Regions from separate parts of the Streptomyces incanus genome, predicted to be linked through region 3. Evidence: riboswitches for the same ligand, from Rfam matches in the RefSeq annotation. Region 3 holds a riboswitch; each other region holds the start of a gene.
The links. Region 3 has a riboswitch for cobalamin ahead of ACFP2V_RS12815 (cobalamin biosynthesis protein). Riboswitches for the same ligand answer to the same signal wherever they lie in the genome.
Positions count from the first base shown of each region.

Region 1: linked by a shared signal. The riboswitch ahead of ACFP2V_RS35960 (ABC transporter substrate-binding protein) and the one ahead of ACFP2V_RS12815 (cobalamin biosynthesis protein) in region 3 are both predicted to bind cobalamin.
Region 2: linked by a shared signal. The riboswitch ahead of ACFP2V_RS15470 (energy-coupling factor ABC transporter permease) and the one ahead of ACFP2V_RS12815 (cobalamin biosynthesis protein) in region 3 are both predicted to bind cobalamin.

Region 1 covers NZ_JBHSPC010000161.1:44,932-47,186, reverse strand. The annotation lists gene ACFP2V_RS35965 (MFS transporter) at 1-125, shown strand, start outside; cobalamin riboswitch at 651-862, shown strand; gene ACFP2V_RS35960 (ABC transporter substrate-binding protein) at 925-1,980, shown strand; gene ACFP2V_RS35955 (FecCD family ABC transporter permease) at 1,977-2,255, shown strand, end outside.
Region 2 covers NZ_JBHSPC010000038.1:38,699-40,953, reverse strand. The annotation lists gene ACFP2V_RS15475 (energy-coupling factor ABC transporter substrate-binding protein) at 1-204, opposite strand, end outside; gene ACFP2V_RS15470 (energy-coupling factor ABC transporter permease) at 201-971, opposite strand; cobalamin riboswitch at 1,002-1,211, opposite strand; gene ACFP2V_RS15465 (ABC transporter substrate-binding protein) at 1,472-2,255, shown strand, end outside.
Region 3 covers NZ_JBHSPC010000032.1:202,420-204,674, reverse strand. The annotation lists gene ACFP2V_RS12825 (inorganic phosphate transporter) at 1-735, shown strand, start outside; gene ACFP2V_RS12820 (hypothetical protein) at 768-989, shown strand; cobalamin riboswitch at 1,273-1,411, shown strand; gene ACFP2V_RS12815 (cobalamin biosynthesis protein) at 1,537-2,255, shown strand, end outside.

The DNA of each region.
Region 1 (2,255 bases), on a different contig from region 3:
CTCTTGCTCTGGCCGGCCTCGGCCTGGCCTTCACGGGCGGCCTGATGGACCGGGGCGGCCGACGCTCCGAGGTGATCATGGAAGGCTCGGCCGTGGCCGATCAAGAGGCGCGTACGGTCACGTGACGACCGGCATCGGCCCTGAAGGGCGAGTGCCGGCACGAGGCCGAAGCGCAGGCCGGGCGTGAGGGACCACGGCTGGAGAACAGGGCCTCGCCCGAGCCGGCGGCTGCCGGCCCCCATCCTCCGGACAGCGCACGCTCGCAAGAGTGCCTCTCCATCGGTTCGCCCTCGTCGGCTGCCCGTGGGCACGTTCAAAACAGCTCTGTGCGGACGGGACGCCCTCGGGCGCCTCGCGCACGATCCCGTCGTGCTCGAAGCGCCCGGTGTGAAGGGGACGAACCGGGCAGGGGCCATCGGGCGCGGGCGGGCCCGACTCGGTGTCCAGGGGCCTGCCGGTGGCCTCGCGGTGACCGGCGGCAACGGTCTGCCGGCCGCCGTCGAGCACCGGGTCCCGGTTCGTCAGGCGCCCGGCCGTGTGGGACAGCCGGGGCGGAAACCGTCGGCGAACTCGGCGAGCGGTAGCGGAACGCATCGTCGCGGGCGTGAACGGCGGTGAGGTGCGCCCGCGACCAGGTCATACAAGCGCCTTGATACGCTTCCGGAGCCAGTCGTGCCACATCCGAGGCCAGGGAATCCGGTGGGAATCCGGAACTGACGCGCAGCGGTGAGGGGGACGGGCGGAGCACTCATGACGCCACTGGGGCGGCGGGTCGGCCAAAGGGCCGGCGCGCACCGCCCTGGGAAGGCGCTCCGTCCGGGCGAACCCGAGTCCGAAGACCTGCTGGCACCTCGCCGCCGTCGGCGGTGGGGCCCTTTGTAGGCCAGGCTCCGCGTACGAGCCCCGACAGTGCAAGGCGTGCCCGTGCCCCGTGCTCTCTCCGATCCCCGCTGCCGTGCCGCAGCCTTTCTCCTCACCCCCGCCCTGCTGCTCACCGCCTGCGGCGGAGCCGGCGACGCCGCCGCCGACAGCCCGGAACAGTCCGCCGCGTCCGGCTACCCGCTGACCTTCGACAACTGCGGGAACCAGGTCACGGTGGAGTCGGCACCCGAGCGGGTCGTCTCCCTCAACCAGGGCACCACCGAGATCCTGCTCTCCCTCGGCCTCGCCGACCGCATGGCCGGCACCGCCACCTGGACCGATCCGGTGCCGAAGGGCCTGGAGAAGGCCAGCGCGTCGGTCCCCCGCCTGGCGGACGACACCCCTTCCTTCGAGAAGGTGCTGGACACCGAACCCGACTTCGTCACCGCCTCCTTCGTCTCCACGCTCGGCAAGGGCGGCGTCGCCACCCGCGAGCAGTTCGAGGAACTGGGCGTCCCCACATATGTTTCCCCGGCGGACTGCGCCGCCGGGAAGGACAACGACAGCGGCGGCGACGGCTCCCGCAGCACGGCGCTCACCCTCGACACCGTCTACGGCGAAATACGCGATCTCGCGCGCGTCTTCGACGTCGAGGAGCGTGGCGACGAACTGGTCGCGGAACTGAAGGAGCGGGTGCGCAGGGCCACCGACGGCCTGGACGCCTCCGGCGCCTCCCTCATGTACTGGTTCGCCAACTCCCAGTCGCCCTACCTGGCCGGCTGCTGCGGCGCCCCCGGCGCCATCACCCGCGAGGTCGGTGCCGAGAACGCCTTCTCCGACACCCACGACGAGTGGCCGCAGATCAACTGGGAGACCGTCGCCGACCGCGATCCCGACGTCATAGTCCTCGGCGACCTGACCCGCAGGTCCCAGACAGCGGAAACCGCCGACGCGAAGATTCGTTTCCTGGAGACCAATCCGGCCACGCGCAACCTCGCCGCAGTGAAGAAGAAGCGGTACGTCCTGCTCAGCGGCCAGGCGATGAACCCCTCCATCCGCACCGTCGAAGGGATCGAGCAGGTCGCCGCCGGCCTGCGCGATGCCGGGCTCACCAAGTGAGCCTCCGCGCCCTGCTGCTGACCGGCGGCGGGCTCGCGGCACTGGCCGCCTCCGTCGCCGTCGCCGTGACCATCGGGCCCGCCGACATCTCCACCGCCGACGTGTGGGCGTCGGTGATGGCCCATCTGGGCGGTGGCGAGAGCACGTTGACGCCGCTGCGCGACGGCATCGTGTGGAACCTGCGGATGCCGCGCACCCTGCTCGCCGCCGTGTGCGGCGCCGGACTCGCCCTGTGCGGCGCGGTCATGCAGTCCCTGCTGCGCAACCCGCTCGCC
Region 2 (2,255 bases), on a different contig from region 3:
GATCTCACCGGACGGAGGTTCGTACAACGGGGAGAACCACGGCTCGTAGTCCGGTTCGAGCTCGGTGATGGCGGTCTCCGCCTCGCCGTCCGCCCCGGCGAACGGCTCCTCCTTGTGGTCGCCGAGCCCGAGCGCCAGTGGCAGCACCGCGAGCGCGGCCACGGCGAGCAGCAGCAGGGCGTTGATCTTCGCGTTCCTGGTCATCGAGCCACCGTCCCGGTACCGGTCGTCCCCGTCGTGCCCGCCGTCTGCTTCGTCTCCGGCTCTGGCTCCGTTTCCGTCGCCGTCGTTCCCGTTGCCGCTCGCTTACCGGTCAACAGCACGCCGAGACGGGTCAGTTCGCCCTTGCTGGACTGCACCAGCAGGCGCATCACCAGGACGGTCAGCAGCCCTTCGCTCACCGCGAGCGGGATCTGCGTGACGGCGAAGATGGAGCCGAACTTGCCGAGCCCGCCAAGGAACCCGCTCCCCGGGTCGGGGAAGGCGAGCGCCAGCTGCACGCTGGTGACGCAGTACGTGGACAGGTCGGCGACGAACGCGCCGCAGAACACCGCGGCCATCAGCGGCGCCCCGTACCGCCGCGCCAGCCGGTACACGCCGTACCCCGCCCACGGTCCGACGATCGCCATCGAGAAGACGTTGGCGCCCAGCGTGGTCAGCCCGCCGTGGGCCAGCAACAGGGCCTGGAACAGCAGGGTGATGGTGCCCAGCACCGCCATGATCGGCGGCCGGAACAGGATGGCGCCCAGCCCGGTACCGGTGGGGTGGGAGCAACTCCCCGTCACCGATGGAAGTTTCAGCGCGGACAGGACGAAGGTGAACGCTCCCGAGGCGCCGAGCAGCAGCGTGCTCTCGGGATGTTCCTTGACTTCACGGATGAGCGACCGGGCTCCGTGGACGACGAACGGCGCCGCCGCGGCGCCCCAGGCGACCGCGTGCACCGGTGGCAGAAAACCCTCGGCAATGTGCATGGCTCAGCAGACCCTCTCCAGCACCTCGTGGATGGTTGACGCGCCTTGGCCGGTCTCCTGGCTGACGGGTACCACCGCCCGAACTCCGCCTTCCCGGGTCCCAGGTGGACCCAGTGGCTGCCCGTCGGTCCTGTCGGGGGGACAGGACCAGGGGCCGGAGCCGGACTTCCCGATCACAGTGGCGAGGGCCGCACCGGTATCGCACCGGATTTCCCGTTCACCAAGGCGTGGTGACAGTAGACCCGGATCCGGCCTGGTGACAAGCGGGTACGGGGGGCGCGCGGACGGCGGTCCGCAGCTCATGCCCCCGCGCGCACCTGCGGCCCTGACAGCGGGTGGGCGTGGATGTGCACAGGTGGCACATCGGCCGCCCCCTCGCCGCCTGCCCGGGCGGCCACTGTTTCGTCGAGACGTCGGCATGAGGGACCGGGGCCCTGGGCAGAACCTTGCTGCAATTAGTATGCAACAACGAATTCCGGTCAGTAGAGGTGTGAGGTTCGATGACGACCCGACGAATACGGCGTACCACCGGCGCGGCCACCACGGCCGCCGCGCTCGCGGTGGTCGCCGCCTGCTCGGCACCCACCGGCGGTTCGGGCACCGCCGCGGGCGGCGGCGGGTCCGCCGAGTCCGTGGTGATCGGGGTCCCCTCCGAACCCGACACCCTGAGCCCCCTGCTCGGCTACGGCAAGGACGGCAACTCCAAGATCTTCGACGGGCTGCTCGCCCGGGACGCCGACCTGAAACTGAAGCCCGCCCTGGCGAAGGCCCTGCCCGAGATCGGCGACGACGGCCGCACCTACACCTACACCCTCCGCTCCGGCGTGACGTTCAGCGACGGCGAACCCCTCACCGCCGAGGACGTCGTCTACACGTACGAAACGGTGCTCGACGACAAGACCAACAACACCGCCAAGAGCGAACTGGACGCCGTCGAAAAGGTTCGCGCGGACGGCGACGACAAGGTCGTCTTCACCCTCAAGTACCCGTACGCGGCCTTCGCCGCCCGCACCGTCCTGCCCATCGTCCCCGAGCACATCGCCGGCGAGCAGGACCCCAACACCGGCGCCTTCAACACCGAGCCGATCGGCACCGGACCCTACGTCCTCACCGGTTGGAGCAAGGGCGAGAAGCTCACCTTCAAGGCGAACCCGGACTACTGGGGCGGCGCCCCCGAGGTGAAGAAGATCACCATGGCGGTCATCGCCGACGACGACGTCCGCGCCACCCGCCTGCGCTCCGGCGACCTCGACGGCGCGACCCTCCCGCCCAACCTCGCCGCCA
Region 3 (2,255 bases):
GGGTACCGGGCCGGACAGATCGCCTCCGCCGGTCTGGTCTCCCTGGCCCACGGCACCAACGACGCCCAGAAGACGATGGGCATCATCACCCTGGCCCTGATCGCCGGCGGCACCCTCGCCCCGGACTCCGACCCGCCGATGTGGGTCATCCTCTCCGCGGGCATCGCCATCGCGCTCGGCACCTACCTCGGTGGCTGGCGCATCATCCGCACCATGGGCAAGGGCCTGACCGACCTCCAGCCGCAGCAGGGCTTCGCCGCCCAGACCAGCGCCGCGACGGTCATCCTGGCCTCCTCCCACCTCGGTTTCTCCCTGTCCACCACGCACTCCGTCTCCGGTTCCGTGATGGGCGCGGGCCTGGGCCGCAAGGGCGGCGTGGTCCGCTGGTCGACGGCCACCCGGATGTTCGTCGCCTGGGGCCTGACGCTGCCGGCGGCGGCCCTGGCCGCGGCGATCGCCGAGTGGGTCTGCGGCTTCGGCAGCTGGGGCACCGCCCTCGTCGCCGTCTTCCTGGTCGCCTCCAGTGCGGCGATCTGGAAGATCTCCCGGCGCGAGGTCGTCGACCACACCAATGTCAACGCCACCGATGCCACCGACGAGGAGCAGAGCGGCGTCGTGACCGCGGCCATGGCCGCGGTGGCCCCCCCGCCGGCGAGCCCCGTGGCCGAGGAGCTCTCGGCCACCATCCCGGCCCCCACCGACCCGATGGCCCCTCCGGCCAGGACCACGGTCTGACCCCGCAGGAAGACACGTAGGAGAAGAGCACCATGAAGATCGACTGGGCGGCCCTCGGTTCCGTCTTCGGCGTCAGCCTCGTGGTCACCGTGGCCCTGGTAGCCCTGTTCACCCTGGGCGTTACCGGCCTGTCCCGCCGTGAACGGGCCGCCGCCCAGGGCGAGTCCGCGGTCCTGGCGGTCACCGGCGCCTACGCCTGCTTCGCGGCCTGCGCGGCGGCGGTGGCGTACGGGATCTATCTGATCATGGCCTGATGGCTTCCTGATGCGCCTGACGGCTGCCTGATCCCGGGGCAGGGCCCGGGCCTGCGTCCCGGTCGGGGTCATGTCGTCCGTTTGGCGGGCGGTGCGGGGCACGTTGCCTCCGTACCGCCCGTTTCGCGCTTCCCGGACCATCCGTCGACCGGTCCCTGGCCGCCCGCCGGCCGTTTCCGCTCCGCCCGTCACGCCGCGGAGTCCCCTGCCCGCGGTTCACCCTCCGGAACCCCTCTGTGGGCCTCAGCACACTTCAGCCTCGCAGGTCAAAGGCAAGTTGACGGTTCTTCCGGACCGTGGTGAACTGCCGGAGCCATTACGGCGGCAGGAGAGGAAGCCGGTGCGAATCCGGCGCGGTCCCGCCACTGTCACCGGGGTGAACGACCCCGGGAGCCAGGAACTCCCACCGCCGGTCTCGTCGAACCAGGGCGTGGACACCCTGAGTGAGGACATACCGCCATGCCCGGCTGCCTGTTGAGGTCGACCAGCGATGCTCCGCCCCGGCTCGGGGCGGCCATTCCCACCGGATCCCTCACCGGCTGAACCCATGGGTGCCGATCGCGAGTTCGCGTACGGCGCCGCCGCCGGCCTTCTCGGCGACCTGCTTCTCGGCGATCCCCGCCGAGGGCATCCGGTCGCCGCTTTCGGGCGGGCCGCGGCTGCCGTGGAACGGGTTCTGTGGCAGGACGACCGGGGCCGGGGCACGCTGCACACCGCCGTCTGCGTCGGCGGGGTCGTCGCTCTGGGGAGCCTGGCCGCCCGCTGCGTACGGTCCTCCCCCGCCGCCTCCGTCGCCCTGACCGGCGCGGCCACCTGGGCCGTCGTCGGAGGGACGTCGCTGGCCCGGGAGGCCCGCGCCATCGGGCGCGCCCTGGAATCCGGGACCGCCGAAGGAATCGAGGCCGCGCGGGCGCGGCTGCCGCACCTGTGCGGGCGGGACCCGCAGGCGCTGGACGCCGAAGGGATCGCCCGCGCGGTCGTGGAGTCCGTCGCCGAGAACACCTCCGACGCCGTGGTGGGCGCCCTGGTGTGGGGTGCCGTCGCCGGTGTGCCGGGGCTGCTCGGGTTCCGGGCCGTCAACACCCTGGACGCCATGGTCGGCCACAAGTCCCCCCGCCATCTGCGGTACGGCTGGGCCTCCGCGCGCCTCGACGACGTCGCCGGGTGGCCCGGGGCACGGCTGACCGCCGTGCTCGCCGCGGTCGCCGGGCCGGATCCGCGGGGTGCCGTCCTGGCCTGGCGCGCGGATGCCGCGAAGCATCCGAG